One region of the Nonomuraea sp. H19 genome, then DNA from elsewhere that is predicted to be linked to it. Evidence: riboswitches for the same ligand, from Rfam matches in the RefSeq annotation. Region 1 holds a riboswitch; the other holds the start of a gene.
What was found. Region 1 has a riboswitch for glycine ahead of gcvP (aminomethyl-transferring glycine dehydrogenase). Riboswitches for the same ligand answer to the same signal wherever they lie in the genome.

Region 1 (11,625 bases):
GCGGCTAGGTCGCGGTGGAGGGGCGGCACTTGAGCGGGATGGCGGTCGCCTGCGGCGAAGCGCTCGACGAGCCGCCGCGTGATCGAGGGCGCCAGGAGGGCGTCGCCGGTGCCGACCAGGCGCACGGCGGCGGCGCACGGCGGCGGCGCATGCCGTCACCAGAGCGACCAGCAGCCATCCGGCGCCCGATTCCCACACGGCTTCACTTTCGCAGAGCGGCGCCCCGCTCCGCATCAGTCCCCGGGTCCACCGTCGTACATCTCAGGCATGACGCGGGGAGTTTCGCCGGTCGCTCCGGCCATCGCGGCGAGCGCCAGACCGTCGCGGGCAAGATCGTGCGCGGCCGGGCCGGAGGGTCAGGCGCCGCGGTGGTAGCGCAGCCGGACCTCGGCGGCCAGGCTCTCGTCCTCGTGCTCCAGCCCGTACGACCACACCCGGTCCGCGTCGTCCCCCCGCCCGCGCAGCGGCAGCGTGCGGGCCAGCAGCTCGATGGCCAGCGCGCTGGTCGGGGCATCGGCCCCGCCCTCCACCGTCTCGGCGAACTCCGCGCACGCCAGCTCCAGATGGGCGATCCCGAGCTGCACCCGCAGCCCCGGCACCTCCTCCTCCGGCGCCGCCTCCAGCGCGTCCATGAGGACCTCGGCCGCCGTCCCGGGCTCACCGTGCTCCAGCAGCAGGTCGGCGAGCTGCTGGGCCGCGTGGGCCCCGATACGGGCGTCACCGGCCGCCATGGCGGCCCGCAGCTCCTTCTCCGCCTCGTCGAGGTTCGCGGCCAGCCGGGCCAGCGCGAGGTGGGCCAGCGGCACGTAGGCGGCCGTGCCGACGCCCAGCACGGCCTGCCAGGCGGCCCTGGCCTGCTCGTCCCGCCCTTCGCGCTCGAAGCCCTGAGCCAGGTGGCAGGCGGCCTGCGCGGCGTATTCGGGGTGCCCGGTGGCCAGCGCGGTCCTGGCCGCGGCCCTGGCGGCCTCGATGTCGCCGCGCTCCTCCAGCACCACGGCGAGCCCGACGGCGGCCTGGGCCCTGTCGGGTCCTTCCGGGTCGGCGGCCAGCTGGGACAGGATGGCCGCGGCGCCGTCCAGGTCGCCGTGCTCGGCCAGGCGGCGGGCGGTGTCGAGAGGCGGGGTCTCCAGCTCTGAGGACGTCAAGAGAGCTCCTTCAGGCGACAGTCGCACCGAAGCTTAACGACTTCTGGCGATCATGTCTCCTCACTTGACGCTGAAGGACTGGCCGGCGCGGGGTTCTCCGCGCTCGCCCTCGTTCCGCGTCAGGCGCAGGCTCCCGGCGGGAGGCTGCGCCTGAGCAGCAGAGCCGTCAGTCCTCGTATGCCTCCAGCGGCGGGCACGAGCACACCAGGTTGCGGTCCCCGTACGCCTGGTCGATGCGCCGCACCGGCACCCAATACTTACCGTCACGCAGCGACGACAGCGGGTACGCGGCCTCGGTCCGCGAGTACGGGTGCGGCCACTCGTCGGCGGTGACCGACTCGGCCGTGTGGGGCGCGTTCCGCAGGGGGTTGTCGGTCTTGTCGTAGTCGCCCGACGCCACCTTCGAGATCTCCCCCCGGATGGCGATCATCGCGTCCACGAACCGGTCGAGCTCGGCGAGGTCCTCGCTCTCCGTCGGCTCGATCATCAGGGTCCCCGCCACCGGGAACGACATGGTCGGCGCGTGGAAGCCGTAGTCGATGAGCCTCTTGGCCACGTCGTCCACGGTGACGCCGGTCTCCTTGGTGATCTGCCGCAGGTCGATGATGCACTCGTGCGCCACCAGCCCGCCGCGCCCGGTGTACAGCACCGGGTAGTGCGGGGCCAGCCGGCGGGCCAGGTAGTTCGCCGACAGGATGGCCTGCTCGGTCGCCGCCGTGAGCCCTTCCGAGCCCATCATCCGGATGTACGCCCACGAGATCGGCAAGATCCCCGCCGACCCGTACGGAGCGGCGGACACGGGCCCGACGGGGCTGTCGTCGTGCAGCGGGTGGGCGGGCAGGTAGGGGGCCAGGTGGCCGCGCACCGCGACCGGGCCGACGCCGGGGCCGCCGCCGCCGTGCGGGATGCAGAACGTCTTGTGCAGGTTGAGGTGGGACACGTCGGCCCCGAACTCGCCCGGCTTGGCCAGCCCGACCAGGGCGTTGAGGTTGGCCCCGTCGACGTACACCTGGCCGCCGGCCTCGTGCACCTTGGCGCACACCTCGGTGATCGTCTCCTCGTACACGCCGTGCGTCGACGGGTACGTCACCATGATCGCCGCCAGCGCGTCACGATGCTTGGCGATCTTGGCGTCGAGGTCCTCCAGGTCCACGTTGCCGTCGGAGTCGCAGGCCACGACGACGACGCGCATGCCGGCCATGACGGCGCTGGCCGCGTTGGTGCCGTGCGCGGAGGACGGGATGAGGCAGACCTCGCGTCCGGCCTGCCCGTGCGCGCGATGGTAGGCGCGGATGGCGAGCAGCCCGGCGAACTCGCCCTGGGAGCCGGCGTTCGGCTGGATGGAGACCGCGTCGTAGCCGGTGACCTCGGCCAGCCAGCGCTCCAGCGTGCCGATCAGCTCCAGGTAGCCTTCGGTCTGGTCGGCGGGCGCGTACGGGTGGATCGCGGCGAACTCGGGCCAGGTGATCGGCTCCATCTCGGTGCTCGCGTTGAGCTTCATCGTGCAGGAGCCGAGCGGGATCATGGAGCGGTCGAGCGCGATGTCCTTGTCCTGCAGCCTGCGCAGGTAGCGCAGCATCGCGGTCTCGGAGTGGTGGCTGTGGAAGACCGGGTGCGTCAGGTACGCCGACTCGCGCAGCAGCCCGGCGGGCAGCGCGTCCGAGCAGCCCTCGATGTCCACGTCCGTGCCGGACAGGCCGAAGGCCGCCCACACCGCGGCGACCTCGGCGGCGCCGGTCTTCTCGTCGCAGGCGATGGAGACGTGGTCGTCGCCGGCCCGCCAGAGGTTGACGCCCCGCTCGGCGGCCGCGGCGACCACCTCGGCGGCCCGGCCGGGCACCCGGACCAGGACGGTGTCGAAGAACTCGCGGTGCACGACCTCCAGGCCGGCCCGGCGCAGTCCCTCGGCGAGGGCGACAGCGTGCCGGTGCACCCGGTGGGCGATGCGGCGCAGCCCGTCGGGACCGTGGTAGACGGCGTACATGCCGGCGATGACGGCGAGCAGGACCTGCGCGGTGCAGATGTTGCTGGTGGCCTTCTCGCGGCGGATGTGCTGCTCGCGGGTCTGCAGCGCGAGCCGGTAGGCGGGGTCGCCGTCGGCGTCCACGGACACGCCCACGAGACGCCCGGGAAGCTGGCGCTGCAGGCCCTCGCGGACGGACATGTACGCGGCGTGCGGCCCGCCGAACCCGAACGGCACCCCGAAGCGCTGCGAGGACCCGATCGCGATGTCGGCGCCCAGCTCGCCCGGCGCGGCCACGAGCGTCAGGGCCAGCAGGTCAGCGGCGGCCACCACGAGCGCGCCCATCTCGCGGGCCGCGGCGGCCACGGCGCGGAAGTCGCGCACCCGCCCGGAGGCCCCCGGGTACTGGACGAGCACGCCGAAGCACTCGGGCAGCTCGCCGTCCAGCGGGCTTTCCACCAGCGTGATGCCGAGCGGCTCGGCCCTGGTGGCCAGCACGGCCTTGGTCTGGGGCAGGGTGTCGGCGTCGATCACGAACACGCTGCTCTTGGACTTGCCGGCGCGGCGGGCCAGCGTCATGGCCTCGGCGGCGGCGGTGCCCTCGTCGAGCAGGGACGCTCCGGCGACGGGCAGGCCCGTGAGGTCGGAGACGACGGTCTGGAAGTTCAGCAGCGCCTCGAGGCGGCCCTGCGAGATCTCCGGCTGGTACGGCGTGTACGCGGTGTACCAGCCCGGGTTCTCCAGCAGGTTGCGGCGGATGACGGCGGGCGTGATCGTGTCGTGGTAGCCGAGGCCGATCATGGAGGTGAGCACCCGGTTGCGGTCGGCGAGGGAGCGCAGTTCGGCGATCGCCTCGGTCTCGCTCGCCGCGGCGGGCAGCTTGAGCCGGTCCTTGGCCCTGATGGCCTCGGGGACGGCCACTGCCACGAGGTCCGCCACGGACTCGAAGCCGACGGCCTCGAGCATGCGCTGCTGCTCGGACTCCGATGGGCCGATGTGCCTGGACGAGAACGGCGGAGCGGACAGATCGGTCATAGGGAATGCCTCCCGAGGCTATGGAGACCGGCGCCAGGGCGCGGGCGAGTGCCGGATCTCCCCCTCTGTCAGCGCGGGCGTCACCGCGACCTGAGAGCTTCACCCCGGGACAGGGGCTTGCACCGTCGGTGAGGCGCGCCTGGCGGGCGCGCCTGCTTTCCAGAGTTGCCTCGCCCGAGCGGTACAGGATGCCTGAGAGATTCCGGGGAGGGTTGCTCCTTCGGCGCTCCGGACCCGAGGGCCCGGAGACTCTCCCGCACGGGGTCGTCAGCCTTGCTGTCCTAGATTACAACCCTATGCGATACATGCTACGTCGCCGGGCGATTACTACCCTATGCGAAACGTCCAGCACTCCAGGCAACGCCTACGGCGTAGCGCGTCCAGCGATGCGCCGCAGGCCGCGGTTTGCGCGCCTACGGCGTGGCGCGTCCATGCGGTGCACAACAGGCAGCGGCCTGCGCCTACGGCGTGGCGCGTCCAGCGATGCGCCGCAGGCCGCGGTTTGCGCGCCTACGGCGTGGCGCGTCCAGCGGCGCGCACCAGGCAGCGGCGGTTTGCGCGCCTACCCTATGCGTCGCGCGCGTCGCCGCTGGGCGAGTTCGTCAGCGGGGTGGTCGGCCGGGACGGTGTCCTCGACCGCCGCTCTTTCCCCCGGCAGCTCCGCGAGGGATCCCTCGACCTCGCGCCAGACCCGGCCGAGCGCGATGCCGAACACGCCCTGACCGCCCTGGAGCAGATCGATCACCTCGTCGGCCGAGGTGCACTCGTAGACGCTGACGCCGTCGCTCATGAGCGTGATCTGCGCGAGGTCGGCGACCCCGCGATCGCGCAGGTGCTGCACGGCCGTGCGGATCTGCTGCAGCGACACCCCGGTGTCGAGGAGCCGCTTGACGACCTTGAGCACCAGGATGTCGCGGAAGCTGTAGAGCCGCTGGGAGCCCGATCCGTGCGCGGCTCTTATCGTGGGCTCGACCAGCCCCGTGCGCGCCCAGTAGTCAAGCTGCCTGTAGGTGATGCCGGCCGCCGCGCAGGCCGTCGGCCCGCGGTATCCGATGTCGCCCGGCAACGCCGCGGGCTGCTCGTCGAAGAGCAGACCCTGCTCTCCGGCACGCTGCCGCGCGTCCTCACGCCGCACCGGATCTTCCTGGCCGGCCGTCTTTCCCTCGCCGCTGCTGACCGCCACGCGGACCTCCGGCTTTCTCTCATCCCACGGCCTGATCTGGGGGTTCGTAAAGGGCGACCGCAGGTTTCACTTGCACCGTAGGACCGTGACCATGGCGAGTCAACGATCCGGCTCGGCGCGTCGTGAAGCGTAAATGCACCGAAATACCTACCCCGCCCTGCCGAAGTCTTCGGGAGTGATCGTGTCAAGGAACTCCCTGAACTTCTCCACCTCATCCTCCTGGTCGTCCGGGATGACTACGCCGGCCTCCTGGACCACCTCCTCGCTGGCGAAGATGCGCGCTCCCGTGCGCAGCGCGAGCGCGATCGAGTCCGACGGCCGCGCGCTCACCTCCACGCCGTTGGAGAAGACGAGGTCGGCGAAGAAGATGCCGTCGCGCAGCGCGACGATGTTGACCGCCCGCAGGCCGACGCCGAGGGCGCTGAGCACGTCTCGGAAGAGGTCATGGGTGAGCGGCCGGGGCGGTGGCTCCTCCGCCTGGGCCAGGGCGATGGCCGTGGCTTCGGTCATGCCAATCCATATAGGAAGGAACCGCTCCCCGTGTGCCTCCTTGAGCAAGACGATCGGCTGATTTGTGGGCATTTCAACTCGTACGCCCACGACCTCCATCTGCAACACGGGCTGCTCCGTATTCCTGACCGGTCACCCGGCACAGCTATTTGCTCGTCGCTTCTGCTGACTGGCTACTTCAATTCAACGTAACACCCAGCGGGCCTGGATGTGCCCCCGCCTCCCAGCTCGCTACGGTCTCAACGCCCCAACACAGCTCGCACCCCCGTGCGCACAAGGGATGCGTGCAGGTCGAGCAGGAGCGTGGACAACTCTCGGGCGACCTCGTCGGCCTCGCCGATGGCCCCCGGGGCGCGTCGTTTCAGTATGGGGGCGACGGTCTGCTCCACCAGGCCGCACTCGCGCTCGGCCGCGGCCCTGACCGCGCGCAGGTGCCTGGCGTGCAGGCCGAAGCGGGCCAGAGCGCCGACGGTCCGCGCCACCTTGAGCGCCTCCTCGTCGTAGCGCCTGGCCACCGGTTCCAGGAGGCCGTAGTCCTCGAGCTCGGCGAGCGTCTCCTCGTCGATCCCGGCCGCCTCCAGCAGCTCCGCCCGGCTGAGCCTGACCTCCTGCTTGTCCTGCACCGCGCGGGGGCGGCCGAAGCTCTCGGCCATCCTGTCCTTGATCACCCGCAGCGGCAGGTAGTGGTCACGCTGCTCGGTCAGGATGAAGCGCAGTTGCTCCACGTGCAGGTGGGTGAACTTGCGGTAGCCGGAAGGGCTGCGCTCGGGCTCGATCAGCCCCTCGCCCTCCAAAAACCTGATCTTGGAGATGGTCACATCGGGGAACTCGCCCTGGAGCAGCGCGAGCACCTCCCCGATACTCATGTGCGAGCGCGCGGCCTGTGAGGTCATGCGGCCTCCTCTGCCGGCCGCATGACCTCGCACGAAGCCGCGTGCCTTGATCGCTCGCTTCGCTCAATCATGCGCCGGAGTTGCCACGCATCAGGAAGACGAGGCGGAACTTGCCGATCTGCACCTCGTCTCCGGAGTGCAGGGGAACCTCCTCGATCCGCTCCCTGTTGACGTAGGTGCCGTTGAGGCTGCCCACGTCACGCACCGAGAACTGGCCGCCGCGGTGGCGGTAGAACTCGACGTGGCGGCGGGAGACGGTGATGTCGTCCAGGAAGATGTCGCTCTCCGGGTGGCGCCCGGTCGTGGTCAGCTCCTTGTCGAGCCGGAAGCGGCTCCCCTGATTGGGACCCCTGGTCACCGAGAGCAACGCCGTGCCGGGCGGCAGCTGCTCGAGCAGCGCCCTCTCGGCCAGGAGCATGTCGCCTGTCTCAGCCTCGTACGCCTCGATTCCCGCGACCGAGATCGTCGACGTGGTGTCCCCGGAGACCTCGGGTCTGGTCAGCGGTGACCCACAGCGGGAACAGAAACGGGCATCCTCGGGGTTGGCGTGCCCGCACTGCGTGCAGTAGACGCTCGGCATCGATCGGCTCGGCCTCCTACCGCGAAGACGCGGCGACGGTGCTCGGGGCGCGCCTCGCTTCGCTTTTCACGTTTGCGAATGCCGCAACTTACGCTGATCAGCGGCAAAGGTCAACTCGGGGCGCTGGACGGTTGGTTTGGACGCAGACAAAGTTACCGCCGCTTCCGCCCCGTGGTCCATGCCGCCGCGCGTTTATACATTACGATCTTGCGGCGCCGTGCGCGCGCATGAGCCGCAATTCTGCGGCACTTTGCCGGCTGCGGGGCCTGCGTCCGCAGCTTTTCCCACCGTACCGCCACGTTGCGTGATCGGCGGTCAGGACGCGGCCTGCTCGACGATGCGCGCCCAGCGTTCGAGCAGGGCCTGGGCGCTGTCCATGTCGGGGGCCTCGGCCCACAGGTCGGTGACGGGCTCGGCGGCGGCGGGCAGGACCAGCACCCAGCTGCCGTCCTCGCGGGCGACCCGCACGCCGTCAGTGGTGTCGATGCGGTGGCCGTCTGGCTCGGACTCGGCCGTTTCGATGACCGAGCGCATGACGGCGCCCTTGGCCGCCCACGGCGTGGGCACGGTGCGTTTGAGCATCTTGACCTCGGGGATCCTGGCGTCGATCTGGCTGAGCGACAGGCGGGTGCGGGCGACCAGGCCCAGCAGGCGCATGAACGCGGCCAGCCCGTCGATGGCGGGGCTGAACTCCGGCACCACGAACCCGCCGCGCCCATCCGCCGCGAAGATCATGTCGGCGCCCGCCGCGGCCGAGGTGAGGGCGTCGAGGGAGGTGGAGGTCCACTGCACCTGGACGCCGTGGAAGCGGCAGACCTGCTCGGCGACCCTGGTCGCGGTGACCGGAAGCGCCACCTGGCCGCCCCTGCGCTCGGCGGCGACGAGGTCGAGCACGACGAGCAGGGCGCGTTCGTCGTTGATGAGGTGACCCATCTCGTCCACGAGGGCGATGCGCTCGCCGACCGGATCGAAGCGGACGCCGAACGCCGCCCGCGAGGAGCTCACGAGCTCCGACAGGCGCTGCAGGTCGCGGCGGCGCTCGGCCAGCGTCTCGGTGGGCGAGACGTCGTCGAGGCGGGCGTTCACGGTCAGCACCTCCACGCCCACCCGGCCCAGCAGCGTGGGCATGACCAGCGAGGAGGTGCCGCCGGCGCAGTCGACGACGACCTTCATGTCTCTGACGTCGCCCACGCCGACGTGGCGCAGCAACTCCTGGGTGTAGTCCTCGACCGCCCTGGCCGGGTAGGTGAGCTCGGCGATCTCGCCGGGGAAGGCGCGGCGGAACTCCTGGCGGGAGAAGACCCGCTCCAGCTTGCGCTGGGCGGCCGGGGGCAGGTCGGCGCCGCGGTCGTCCATGATGATGATGTCCACGCTCTGCGGGTCCCCGGGCGTGGTGCGCAGCGCGATGCCGCCGGCGGCCGACTCGCGGGCGGTGTGGAAGCGGGCCACCGGCAGCGGGGCGGCCTCCAGGTCGAGCACGTTGATCGCGCCGGCGGTGAGCGCGCCGATGACGGCCCGCTTGAGCGCCCTGGCGGCCAGCGAGCAGTCACGGGAGGTGACGACGTACTCGCCCTTCTTCACGGTGGTGGCGTACGCGCTGGCCAGGCGCACGCACAGCTCGGCTGTGATCTCCACGTTGACCAGGCCGCTGACGCCCCGGGGGCCGAACAGGCTGCGCTGGCCGCGCGACTCCCAGATGACGCTGGTGTTGACGACCGCGCCGGCCTCGATGGTCTTGAAGGGGTAGACCTTGACGCCGCTGGAGACGTACGCCTCGGCCTCGATGACGCATTCGTCGCCGATGACGGCGTTCTCCTCGATGCGGGCGCCGGCCATCACGTCGGTGCTCTTGCCGATCACACAGCCGCGCAGGTGGGCGCCGGGGCCGAGGTAGACGTTGTCGTGGACGACCGCGCGGTGCAGGAAGGCGCCTTCGCGGACGACGACGTTGTTGCCGAGCACGGTGTACTCGCGCAACTCGGCGCCCGCCTCGACCTTGGCGTAGTCGCCGATGAGCAGCGGGCCCTTGAGCACCGCGTCGGGGTCGACCGAGGCCGAGTCGGCGACCCACACGCCGGGCGAGAGCTCGAAGCCGGCGATGTCCAGGCTGACCTTGCCGGACAGGGCGTCGGCCTGGGCCTTGAGATAGCTCTCGTGGGTGCCGACGTCCTCCCAGTAGCCGTCGGCCACGTAGCCGTAGATGGGGGCGCCGCGGTCGAGGAGGGCGGGGAAGACGTCGGCCGACCAGTCGACGGGCTCGCCCGGGGCGACCGCGCTGAGGACCTCGGGCTCCATGACGTAAATGCCGGTGTTGACGGTGTCGGAGAAGACCTGGCCCCAGGTGGGCTTCTCCAGGAAGCGCTGTACGCGGCCGCCCTCGTCGACGATGATGATCCCGAACTCGAGGGGGTTCGGCACGCGCTTCAGGCCGATTGTCACCAGGGCCGCATTTTCCCGGTGAAATCGGATCATGTCGGTTAAGTCGATGTCCGTCAGAGCGTCGCCGGAGATCACCAGGAAACGGTCGTCGCGGAGGCGGTCGGCGGCGTTCGCGACGCTGCCCGCGGTGCCCAGGGGCAGGTCCTCGGTGGCGTACTGGAGGCTCATGCCGAGCTCGTCGCCGTCGCCGAAGTAGTTGCGCACCAGCGCCGCCAGGAACTGGAGGGTGACCACCGTCTCGGTGACGCCGTGCCGCTTGAGCAGGCGCAGCACGTGCTCCATGATCGGGCGGTTGACCACGGGGAGCAGAGGCTTGGGCTGGTTGGCGGTCATCGGACGCAGCCGAGTGCCCTCCCCGCCTGCCATGACGACCGCCTTCACCCGATCACTCCTCTTTGGCCGAGGTTGCGAGTTGGCGCACCTGTATCACATACAGCACCCCCGACCACCAGTACAGACCCGTTCCCCAGAGCGCGAAGGCCCACCCAGCAATTCTGGCTATATCGGCATACCACCCAGTGTGGGACGCAAGGAAGAGGAGAGGGAAGGCGTACATGAGGTTGAACATCGCGGCCTTGCCCAGGAAATGCACCTGGAGTGCCCGGTAGCCGTGTCTGCGGAGGACGGGGATGAAACACGCGACGAACAGTTCGCGGCCCAGGATGACCACGACCAGCCACCAGGGGATGACCTCCCGTAGCAGCAGCGCCAGGATCGTGGCGAACACGTAGAGCTTGTCCGCGGCCGGGTCGATGATCCTGCCGAGCCTGCTGGTCTGGTTGAACGCGCGAGCGATCTTCCCGTCGAGCCAGTCGGTGAACCCGGCAACCGCGAGGACCCCGATGGCCCACCCGTCCGCCTTGGGCCCGAGAACCAGCCAGAGGAACACGGGCACGCCCAGGAGACGCAGGAAGCTCAGCAGGTTAGGAACCGTCCAGATCCGGTCCTCCGCGGAAGTTTCGCTCACGCAGCAGACCCTACTGCGTGGAACTGCGCCGCAGCGGCCCGCCTATCTGCCGCCTTTCCGCCGGTCGGGAGGTGTTGTGGCCGGCGAGCCCGGCGCCGGCCACACGATCGCACCCGGCGCTGTCAACTCCTCAGTGAACGGCGGGGTCTGCGCGCGTGGAACACGAAAGCCGGAGGAGTGTTGCGCCACACCGTCCGCCCGGCCACGACCTCCTCGAAACGCTCGGCCAGCAGCCCGCGGAAGCGCCGGGCGGAGCTGAGCGGGATGGCGTGAATATAGGAGAACGTCGTGAACGCCGCGCCCAAGCCCATCGCCTCCGTCACCGCCTCCAGCAACTCACGCTGCAACTCTTCCGGGAACGCCGCCCACGGCAACCCGCTCACCACCACATCGGCCTGCCTCAGCCCGCGCTCGCCGAGCAGCTCGCCCAGCCGCGCGGCATCGGCGTGCGCCACGTCCACGGTGGGGAAACGTTCGGCGAGCAGCCGTGCCATCAATTCGTTGACCTCCACGGCCAGGTGGTGGCCGCGCCCGGCGAGCCGCTGCTGGATCTCCGTGGTGAAGGCGCCCGTGCCGGGGCCGAGCTCCACCACGGTCGGCTCCCCGCGCTCCGGGATCGGAGCGCAGACCGCGGAGGCCAACCGGCGCGAGCTGGGCGCGAGCGCCCCGATCATGGCGGGGGCGCGCAGGAACTGACCGAGAAAGAGTGCGGTGTCGTTGGACATGTCACGAAATTAGCGGCAAGATCCCCGCGGTTCGCTCCCTCTCTCGGTCGGATCGGCGGCCACAAGGAGGAGACGCAGTCCCCCGCGCGGAGGATCAGCCGTTCATGCTGGCCCGATAGCGTGAGTGTATGCGTTGGCGCGGTGTGCCGCTGGATGTCCTCCTGGCGGGTTCTGGTGTGGCCCTC
Region 2 (10,081 bases), on a different contig from region 1:
GGGGATCTCGCGCGTGCCGTACAGCTTGACCGTGCCCGAGGCGCGCATGGCGGCCAGGCGGTCCTCGATCGTGTCGACGTCCACCAGCTCGGGCTTCTCGCCCGAAAGGCCCAGCAGGACGGCCTTGTCGCTGCCGTGGCCCTTGCCAGTCAGGCCCAGGGAACCGTACAGGATCGCCTCGACGCGGGCGACGCGCGGCAGGAGGCCGTCGTCGTGCAGGCCGCGGGCGAACTTGTGCGCGGCCGCCATCGGGCCGCCGGTGTGGGAGCTGGAGGGGCCGATGCCTATTTTGAAGAGGTCGAAGACGCTGATCGCCATTGATGTGCGCCCTTCAGGCAGGGCCGGGGCCCCGGTGAGGGCCCCGGCGAAATTAGATCAGGACTCACCCGAGGTGAGCGCCGTGTACTCCTCGGCGGACAGCAGGTCCTCCGGGTCGCCCTCCATACGGACGCGGAACATCCAGCCCTCGCCGTACGGGTCGCTGTTGGCGAGCGACGGGTCGTCCGCGACGGCCTGGTTCACCTCGACGATCTCGCCGCCGACCGGCGTGTAGATCTCGCTCACGGACTTGGTCGACTCCACTTCCCCGACCGAGTCGCCGGCCTCGACGACCGAACCGACATCGGGGAGCTGCACATAGACGACATCACCAAGCGCGTCGGCGGCATAGGCCGTGATGCCGACGGTCACGGTCAGCCCGTCGTCGACCCCGGCCACCCACTCGTGCTCCTTGGTGTAGCTCAGGTCGTCAGGGATGTTGCTCACTTCTTCCTCCTGTAAAAGGGCAGCTCGACCAGGTCCATAGGTTCTTGGCTGCCCCGGATGTCCACGGCCAGGCTTTTTTCGGCCCCGGTGTCCACGTAGGCCATCGCGATGGGCTTGCCCAGAGTCTGGGAAGGCGCACCGCTGGTGACCTCGCCGACGACGACGCCGTCTTTGGTGACCGGGTAACCATGTCGCGGCACCCGGCGGCCCCGTGCGACCAGGCCGACGAGGCGGCGCCGGGGCGGATCGTCCTTGACCGCCTCGAGCGCCGACCTGCCGACGAAGTCGCCGGGCTTGTCGAATTTCACCACTTTGCCGAGCCCCGCGTCGAACGGGGTGAGCTCGGCGGTGAGCTCGTTGCCGTACAGCGGCATACCCGCCTCCAGCCTGAGCGTGTCCCGGCTGGACAGGCCCGCGGGCTTGAGTCCGTACGGCTCGCCCGCGGCCATGAGCGCGTGCCAGAGGGGCACCGCGTCCTGGTTGGCGACGAAGAGCTCGAACCCGTCCTCGCCGGTGTAGCCGGTACGGGCGATGAGCGCCTCCCGCCCGTCCACCAGGCCGGGCAGGCCCGCGTAGTACTTGAGCCCGCCGAGGTCGGCGTCGGTGAGCGTGGCGAGGATCTCCTGGGAACGGGGCCCCTGTACGGCGATCAGGGCGTACTGGTCGGAGCGGTCTTCGACCACCGCGTCGTACGCCTTCGCGCGAATCGTCAGCTCATTCGCGACTTTTTCGTAGTTTGAGGCGTTTGCCACGACCATGAATTCCTCGTCGCCGAGCCGGTACACGATGAGGTCGTCGAGCACCCCGCCCCGCTCATTGACGATCATGGTGTATCTGGCCCGCCCGGGCGCCACCGCCGACAGGTGGCCGACCAGCGCGTAGTCCAGCGCCTGCCCGGCCTGCGGCCCTGTTACGAAGATCTCGCCCATGTGGGAGAGGTCGAACAGCCCGGCCGCCTCGCGAACGGCGTTGTGCTCCGCGGACTCGCTTCCGTACCGGAGGGGCATGAGCCACCCCGCGAAGTCGGTGAGCGTGGCGCCGAGGCTCTCGTGAACGTCTCGTAGCGGTGTCGGTCGGGACATTTTGCGCACCTCAGGACAGGATCGGATGCCAGCATCCTCCCCCTCTGTCATTGATGCCTGAGAGCTTCGCCCGGGTTTTACCGGACTTTCACCTTCGGCGAGGCCCCAGCAGGCCTGCTTTCCAGAGGACACCTCGTCCGTGCGGTCCTTTGCCTTGAGAGGTTCGCGGGGAGGGCTTGCTCCTTCAGGGACCCTGACCGGCTGTCAGGGTGCTCTCCCGCACGGTTTCGTCGGTGATGTCCGTCAGCCTAGTGCCGTGACGGGGGTGTTGTCGCGTACCGGTCTGTCCTGAACCGTCCGGGGGACGGTGACGTCGATAGAGGTATGAATCGGCGAACGGCGGCTCTGGGCCTCGCGGCCGCCCTGACAGTCACGTCCTGCGGCGCCCAGGAGGCCGCGGCTCCCGCGCCACCGCCTCGCTACGAGGCCAGTCTGACGGTGCTCGAAGGCGGCGGGCACGGGCCCCAGTTATGCACGATGGTCGCGGAGTCGAACCCGCCCCAGTGCGGTGGTCCCGACGTCATGGGCTGGGACTGGAGCAAGGTGAAGCATGAGTCGCTGGCCGGCGTGAAGTGGGGCTCGTACCGGGTGGTCGGCACCTGGGACGGCGCCCGGCTGACCCTGACGGAGCCGCCGGGAGAGCCGGTGCGGGCCAGGGAGGATCCGGCGGGGGAGGGCGGGTTCGCGAGCCCGTGCCCCAAGCCCGCGGGCGGCTGGCGGCCCGTCGATCCGGCCAGGGCGACGCAGGAGACCCTGGAGAAGGCGATGTCGCTGGCCGGGACGGCCGAGGAGTTCGCGGGAGCGTGGCTCGACCAGAGCTACCTGGACCCGCTCCTGACTCCCAGGGAGACGGAGAAGCAGGGCAACGATCCGAAGCGCCTGGTCCTGAATCTCAAGTTCACCGGCGACCTGGCGGGTCGTGAGAAGTGGATCCGGGGGGTGTGGGGCGGCGCGTTGTGCGTGAGCGGCGCGCAGCGCAGCCAGGCCGAGCTGCACGAGATCCAGCGGCAGGTGGAGGGCGAGATGGGCAGCGGCGGCCTCATCACGGCGTCTTCCAGCGTGACGCGGAACCGGGTGGAGGTGACCTCCTGGCTGACGAGCGATGACCTGCGCCGCAGGGTCGAGGAGAAGTACGGCAAGGACGTCGTCTTCTTCGACGACGTGCTGAAGCCGGTCGCGTAACGGCCGCGGGTGCCCGAGAAGGCATCCGCGGCTTTTCACCAGCATGTCGAGTGGCCGGCTTGCGTGGCACGAACCGTATGCTGTACGGTACGACGTACGATACGCTCGAAGGAGATCATGTGACCTTGCACGACATCCGGCCTTTCCGCCTCGAAACCGCCCAAGCCGATCTGGACGATCTGCACGCGCGGCTCGACCGGGTGCGCTGGCCGGACGAGGTCCCCGGTCTGGGCTGGGGATATGGCGTTCCGCTCGGCCACCTCAAGGAGCTGGTCGCGTACTGGCGTACCGGCTATGACTGGGCCGGCGCCCAGGCCGAGCTGAACCGGCATGACCAGTTCGTCACCGAGATCGACGGGCAGCGGGTCCACTTCCTCCACATCCGGTCCGCGAACCCCGATGCCCTGCCCCTGCTGATCACCCACGGCTGGCCCCGCTCCCCCGTGGAGTACCTCGACGTGATCGAGCCGCTCAGCCGGGACTTCCACCTGGTCATCCCGTCCCTGCCCGGCTATGGGCTGTCCGGTCCCACCCATGAGATCGGATGGGGCTCCACCCGCATCGCCAGAGCCTGGCTGGAGCTCATGACCCGGCTCGGCTACGAGCGTTTCGGCGTTCAGGGCGGTGACTGGGGCACCTGGATCTCGCGAGAGGTCGGCGTGCTGGCTCCGGAACGCGTCGCCGGCATGCACGGCAACGGCATCATCTGCTTCCCCATCGGCGCGCCCGGCGAGTTCGACGACCTGAGCGAGGTGGAGCAGGAACGCCTGGCCTTCCGCGAGCGCTACCTGACCGAGCAGTACGGCTACAAGCTCATCCAGTCGGCCCGGCCGCAGACCTTCGCCTACGGCATGGCCGATTCGCCGGTCGCGCTGCTGGCCTGGTTCGCCGGCGTCTACCACGAGTGGAGCGACGCCGGCATCGACACCGACCGGCTGCTGACCACGGTCATGCTCTACTGGCTGACCAACACCGCCGGCTCGGCCGCCCGGTCGTTCGTCGAGACGCCGGACACCGACCAGGACACCAGCGTCGAGTGGGAGCTCAAGCCGGCCACGGTGCCCACGTCGATCTCGGTTTTCCCCAAGGACATCCTGCGGCCGATCCGGCGCTTCGCCGAGCGCGACAACAACATCGTCGGCTGGGTGGAGCACGACCAGGGCGGCACGTTCGCCGCCCTGGAACAGCCGGAGGCGTTCGTCGCCGACGTCCGCGCGTTCTTCACGGGGCTGCGCTGAGGAGCACCGGCACTGAGCCGGTCAGCAGGCCGCCACCAGCGCCTCGAAGGTCGCGCAGTCGTCGGCCGCCTCCGGATGCCACTGCACGGCGACCGTGAACGGGCCCGAGTCCAGCTCGACCGCTTCGATCGTGCCGTCCTCGGCCGTGGCGGTGACGGTGAGGCCGGGGGCGAGGCGGTCGATGGCCTGATGGTGGTAGTGCGGGACGGTCACCGGCTCCGTGCCCAGGGCCTTGGCCAGCCGGGTGCCGGGGGCGGGGGTGATGGGCAGCGGGCCGAAACGGCCGGGCGCGGGGGAGTGGCCCGTGTGCCCGACCACGTCGGGGAGGTGCTGGTGGAGGGTGCCGCCGAGGGTGACGTTCAGCACCTGGAGGCCGCGGCAGATGCCCAGGAACGGCAGCTCGGCGTCGAGGGCGGCGCTGATCACGGCGAACTCCGCCTCGTCCCGAAATTTGCGGATATAGCTGGTCTTTTCCTCCGGTGTCGTGCCGTACCTGGCCGGGTCGATGTCGCCGCCCCCGGCCAGGATCAGCCCGTCCAGGCGGCTCACGACCTGCGCGGGATCGCCGGCCGGCGGCAGGACGACGGGCTGCCCGCCGGCGCGTACGACCTGCTCCACGTACATGTACGGCAGGAGCGCGACGGTCATGTCGGTCCACACCGTGAACTTCGCGGGCTCGACGTAGGACGTGATGCCGATGACAGGACGCACGACCCCTCCTAGAGCGGCGTCACGTAGGCGCCGGAAATGCCGCCGTCCACCAGGAACTCGCTGGCCGTGATGAACGACGCGTCGTCGCTGGCCAGGAACGCCACCGCGGCCGCGATCTCCGTGGCCTCGGCGAAGCGCCCCACGGGAACGTGCACCAGCCGCCGCTGCGCCCGCTCCGGGTCCTTGGCGAACAGCTCCTGCAGCAGCGGCGTGTTCACCGGCCCGGGGCACAGGGCGTTGACCCGGATGCCCTCCCTGGCGAACTGCACGCCGAGCTCGCGGGACATCGCCAGCACGCCGCCCTTGGAGGCGGTGTAGGAGATCTGCGACGTCGCCGACCCCATGACGGCCACGAACGAGGCGGTGTTGATGATCGAGCCCTTGCCCTGCCGCCGCATGTACGGGATCGCGTGCTTGCAGCACAGGTAGACGCTGGTCAGGTTGACCTCCTGGACGCGGCGCCAGGCGTCGATGCCGGTCTCCAGGATCGAGTCGTCGTCGGGCGGCGAGATGCCGGCGTTGTTGAAGGCGATGTCCACGCTGCCGTACGTCGCGTGCGCCGTCTCGTACATCCGCACGACGTCGTCCTCGCTGGTCACGTCGGCCTTGACGAAAAGGCCGCCGACCTCGGCCGCGGCCTTCTTGCCCGCCTCCTCGTCGACGTCCACGCAGACGACCCTGGCGCCTTCCTCGGCGAACCTGCGGGCCGTGGCCAGCCCGATGCCGCTGCCCGCGCCGGTGATGACGGCCACCCGATCCTGCAACCGCTGCACTGATCTCACTCCCTGCTCATTATTCGCTTTGCTCACTGCGCCGGGTTCACTCCCTGCTCATTTGGTCGTTCACCGCTCCTCATTCGCTTCGCGGAGTCCCTCCTTCGTCGGGCCTCCACTCCGCTCACTGCGTCGGGTTCACTCCCACGAAATGAAGACGTTCTTGGTCTCGGTGAACGCCGCCAGGGCGTCCGGGCCGAGCTCCCTGCCGAGGCCGGACTGCTTGAAGCCGCCGAACGGGGTCCAGTAGCGGACCGACGAGTGCGAGTTCACCGACAGCGCGCCCGCTTCGACCGCCCTGGCCACGCGCAACGCTCGTCCCACGTCGCGGGTCCAGATGGAGCCGCTCAGCCCGTAGGGGGTGTCGTTGGCGATCCGTACGGCCTCCGCCTCGTCCCGGAACGGCACGACCGACACGACGGGCCCGAAGATCTCCTCGGTGAACGCCCGGTCGGTGACGTCCGGGGTCAGCACGGTCGGCGGGAACCAGTAGCCCTTGCCCTGCGGGCAGGATCCCTGCAGGTAGGGGGTGCCGTCCGCGACGAAGCCGCGAACCCGGTCGAGATGCTCGGCGCTGATCAGCGGCCCCATCTCGGTGCTCTCGTCGAGCGGGTCGCCGACTTTGACGCCCTGTACGGCCGGGGTGAGCAGCGCCATGAACGCGTCGTACACGTCGGCCTGGACGAGCAGCCTGGACCGGGCGCAGCAGTCCTGGCCCGCGTTGTCGAAGACGGCATAAGGCGCGGTTTTCGCCGCCTTTTCGAGGTCCGCATCCGCGAAGACGATATTCGCGGATTTGCCGCCCAGCTCCAGCGTCACCCGCTTCACGTGGGCGGCGGCCTTGGCGGCGATCTCCTTGCCCACCTCGGTCGAGCCGGTGAACACGATCTTGGCCACGTCCGGGTGCTCCACCAGCCTGGCCCCCGCGACCTCCCCTGCCCCAGGCAGAACCTGGAGCACCCCCTCGGGGAGGCCCGCCGCCAAGGCCAGCTCGGCCAGCCTCAGCGCGGTCAGCGGAGTCCATTCGGCCGGCTTCACGATCACCGTGTTGCCGGCCGCGAGCGCGGGGGCGACGCCCCAGGACATGATCAGCATGGGGAAGTTCCACGGCACGATGACGCCCACGACGCCCAGCGGCTCCTGGAACGTGACGTCCACGCCGCCCGGCACCGGAATCTGCTTGCCGTGGTTGCGCTCGGGGGCGGCGGCGTAGAAGTGCAGCACGTCGCGTACGCTGCCGGCCTCCCAGCGGGCGCTCCCGATCGGGTGCCCGGCGTTGGCCAGCTCCAGCCGCGCCAGCTCCTCGCCGTGCTCGCCCACCAGGTCGGCGAAGCGCCGCAGCAGCCGCGCCCGGTCGCCCGGCGCCACGTCCCGCCACCCCGCGTACGCCTTCCTGGCACGCTCCACAGCCCGGTCGACCTCGGCCGCGTCGGCGAACTCGACCTCGGCGAGCACGTCCTCCGTCGCCGGATTAACGATCTTCATGCGTCCCTTCACATCCGCTCGAAACCACGGAACAGCTCCCAGTCCGTCACCGCCGCGTCGAAGGCGGTCAGCTCCACCCGCGCGTTGTTGGCGTAGTGCTCGACCACGTCCTCGCCGAACGACTCACACGCCAGCTTCGACCCCTCGAACAGGGCGAGGGCGTCGCGCAACGTGTGCGGCACCGTCTCGGCGCCCGAGGCGTAGGCGTTGCCCTCGTACGCCTCCTCCAGCGGCAGCTCGTTGTCGATCCCGTGCAGCCCGGCCGCGACCAGCGCCGCCACCGCCAGGTAAGGGTTGACGTCGCCGCCCGGCACCCGGTTCTCCACGCGCAGCGAGTGGCCGTGGCCGACGAGCCGGAGCGAGCAGGTGCGGTTGTCGACGCCCCACTTGACGGCCGTGGGGGCGAAGCTGCCGGGGACGTAGCGCTTGTAGGAGTTGATGTTGGGGGCGTACAGCATGGTGAGCTCGCGCAGGCAGGCGAGCTGTCCGGCGATGAAGCGGGCGCCGAGCGGCGAGAGCCCGTGCGGCCCTTCGCCGGCCATCACCGGATCTCCGTCCTGGCTGCGGAGGGAGATGTGGATGTGACAGGAGTTGCCCTCGCGGTGGTTGGGCTTGGCCATGAAGGTGATCGACTTGCCTTCCTGGGCAGCGATCTCCTTGGCGCCGTTCTTGTAGATGGAGTGGTTGTCGCAGCTCTTGAGCGCCTCGTCGTAGCGGAAGGCGATCTCGTGCTGGCCCAGGTTGCACTCGCCCTTGGCGGACTCGACGTACATGCCGGCGCCCTCCATGCCGCGCCTGATGCGGCGCAGGAGCGGCTCGACGCGGGCGGTGCCGAGGAGGGAGTAGTCGACGTTGTAGAGGTTCGCGGGCGACATGTCGCGATAGCCGCGCTTCCACGCGTCCTCGTAGCTGTCCTCGTAGAGGATGAACTCCAGCTCGGTGCCCACGTACGCGGTCAATCCGCGCTCGGCCAGGCGGGCGAGCTGCCTGCGCAGGATCTGGCGGGGCGAGGCGGTCACGTCGCCGCCGCCCTCCCAAACCAGGTCCGCCATCAGCATCGCGGTCCCCTCCTGCCAGGGCACCCGGCGCAGCGTCCCGAGGTCCGGCTTCATCACGAAGTCGCCGTACCCGCGATCCCAGGACGACATCGCGTAGCCGGAGACGGTGTTCATGTCCACGTCCACGGCCAGCAGGTAGTTGCAGCCCTCGGAGCCGTGCCCCACCACCTCGTCGAGAAAATAGCGCGCCGACAGCCTCTTGCCCTGCAACCTGCCCTGCATGTCGGCGATCGCGAGCAGGACGGTGTCGACGCGGCCGGCTGTCACCTCGTCGCGTAGTTCGCCGACGGACAGGAACCCTTCGCTCACGTGACGTCGCTCCGATCTGGACAGAGGCGCTTTCCCGTTGATTGGGCTAGTCTTAGACCATTGAGGTGCATGGCGGGATCCCTTGTCAAGACCTGAGGACATGTTGGACGAGTCGGCGCGTTTGATGACGGTGTTGCGCCCGGTGCGGGCGGGCAACGCCTTCGAGGAGACCGTGGAGCGGCTGCTCCAGGCCATCAAGCTGGGCGTGGTGGCGCCGGGTGACAAGCTCCCTCCGGAGCGGGAGCTCGCCGTTCGGCTCGGCATCAGCAGGGTCACCCTGCGCGAGGCGATCCGCGCCCTGTCGGACGCGGGCTACCTCGACGTACGGCGGGGCCGCTACGGAGGTGCCTTCGTCATCTACGAGCCCCCCGAACCGGGCGCGGGGGAGCTGCGGCAGGTCGTGGCGGCGATGGGCATGGACGATCTGTCCGACGCGCTCACGTTCCGGCTGGCGGTGGAGTGCGGGGCGGCCCAGGTGCTGGCCATGTCCGAGCTCACGGAGGACAAGCGGGCCGTGCTCGTCCGCCGGCTTTCGGACCTCAACCAGGCGCCCCTGGAGGACTACCGCCGCCTCGACACGGCCTTCCACCTGTCCATCGCCGAGCTGACCGGCTCCACCCTGCTGGCCACGACGTGCGCGGACGCCCGCTCGCGGGTGAGCGACCTGCTGAACGCGATCCCGATGCTCCAGGTCAACCTGGACCACGCCGCCGGGCAGCACCAGGCCATCGTGGACGCCATACTCTCGCGCGACCCCGACGCGGCGCGGCAGGCCGTGACCGAGCACCTGGAGGGGACGGCCGCCCTGCTGCGGGCGTTCCTGTCATGACGGCCCCACGGAAGCCGTCACGAGTCCTGACGCTTTACCATCTGCCAGACCGACCCATAGACGGCAGACTTCCCGCCACGCGACGTATGGGGCTTCGCGGCTCGTACCATCAGTTCTAGGCCCATGGAAAATTGGTTCCAGTTCAACATCGTCGACACGGGACGGCTGCCGCTGTTCTGCTACTTCGTCACGCTCATCGTGGCGTTCATCGCCACCCGCATCAACGTGCGCCTGATCAGGGCGAAGGTCGGCTGGTTCCGCAACGTGAACGTGGGTGAGATGCACATCCACCACGTCGTGTTCGGCGTGGTGCTGATGCTGATCGGGGGCGTCGCCGGGCTCATCGTCTCCTCCGCGTCCCAGGTCGGATACGCCGTCGCGGCGTGCATTTTCGGCGTCGGCTCAGCGCTGGTGCTGGACGAGTTCGCGCTGATCCTGCACCTGCACGACGTGTACTGGGAGGAGGAGGGGCGCACGTCGGTCGACGCCGTGTTCATCGCGGTCGCCGTCACCGGCCTGCTCCTCATCGGCCTGCGGCCGCTCACCTGGGACTACGGCACTTTCGTCGCCCCCGCCGCGCTCATCATCGCCAACCTGGCGCTCGCCGTGATCACGCTGCTCAAGGGCAAGATCTGGACCGGGATGGCGG

Region 2: it holds a riboswitch for glycine, as region 1 does, so the genes downstream of both, gcvT (glycine cleavage system aminomethyltransferase GcvT) here and gcvP (aminomethyl-transferring glycine dehydrogenase) in region 1, are expected to answer to the same signal.

What each region holds. Positions count from the first base shown of each region.
Region 1 covers NZ_JBQHCV010000022.1:68,336-79,960, reverse strand. The annotation lists gene ACTMTI_RS38875 (response regulator transcription factor) at 1-125, opposite strand, end outside; gene ACTMTI_RS38870 (hypothetical protein) at 357-1,145, opposite strand; gene gcvP (aminomethyl-transferring glycine dehydrogenase) at 1,312-4,143, opposite strand; glycine riboswitch at 4,199-4,312, opposite strand; glycine riboswitch at 4,313-4,410, opposite strand; gene ACTMTI_RS38860 (MerR family transcriptional regulator) at 4,706-5,326, opposite strand; gene ACTMTI_RS38855 (bifunctional nuclease family protein) at 5,474-5,944, opposite strand; gene ftsR (transcriptional regulator FtsR) at 6,076-6,729, opposite strand; gene ACTMTI_RS38845 (FHA domain-containing protein) at 6,797-7,309, opposite strand; gene ACTMTI_RS38840 (sugar phosphate nucleotidyltransferase) at 7,625-10,129, opposite strand; gene ACTMTI_RS38835 (CDP-alcohol phosphatidyltransferase family protein) at 10,134-10,715, opposite strand; gene ACTMTI_RS38830 (class I SAM-dependent methyltransferase) at 10,838-11,440, opposite strand; gene ACTMTI_RS38825 (sensor histidine kinase) at 11,569-11,625, shown strand, end outside.
Region 2 covers NZ_JBQHCV010000004.1:326,292-336,372, forward strand. The annotation lists gene ACTMTI_RS10870 (L-serine ammonia-lyase) at 1-318, opposite strand, end outside; gene gcvH (glycine cleavage system protein GcvH) at 376-765, opposite strand; gene gcvT (glycine cleavage system aminomethyltransferase GcvT) at 762-1,847, opposite strand; glycine riboswitch at 1,882-1,979, opposite strand; glycine riboswitch at 1,980-2,077, opposite strand; gene ACTMTI_RS10885 (hypothetical protein) at 2,172-3,029, shown strand; gene ACTMTI_RS10890 (epoxide hydrolase family protein) at 3,149-4,267, shown strand; gene ACTMTI_RS10895 (gamma-glutamyl-gamma-aminobutyrate hydrolase family protein) at 4,289-4,978, opposite strand; gene ACTMTI_RS10900 (3-oxoacyl-ACP reductase) at 4,987-5,751, opposite strand; gene ACTMTI_RS10905 (aldehyde dehydrogenase family protein) at 5,890-7,236, opposite strand; gene ACTMTI_RS10910 (glutamine synthetase family protein) at 7,245-8,603, opposite strand; gene ACTMTI_RS10915 (FadR/GntR family transcriptional regulator) at 8,728-9,432, shown strand; gene ACTMTI_RS10920 (hypothetical protein) at 9,556-10,081, shown strand, end outside.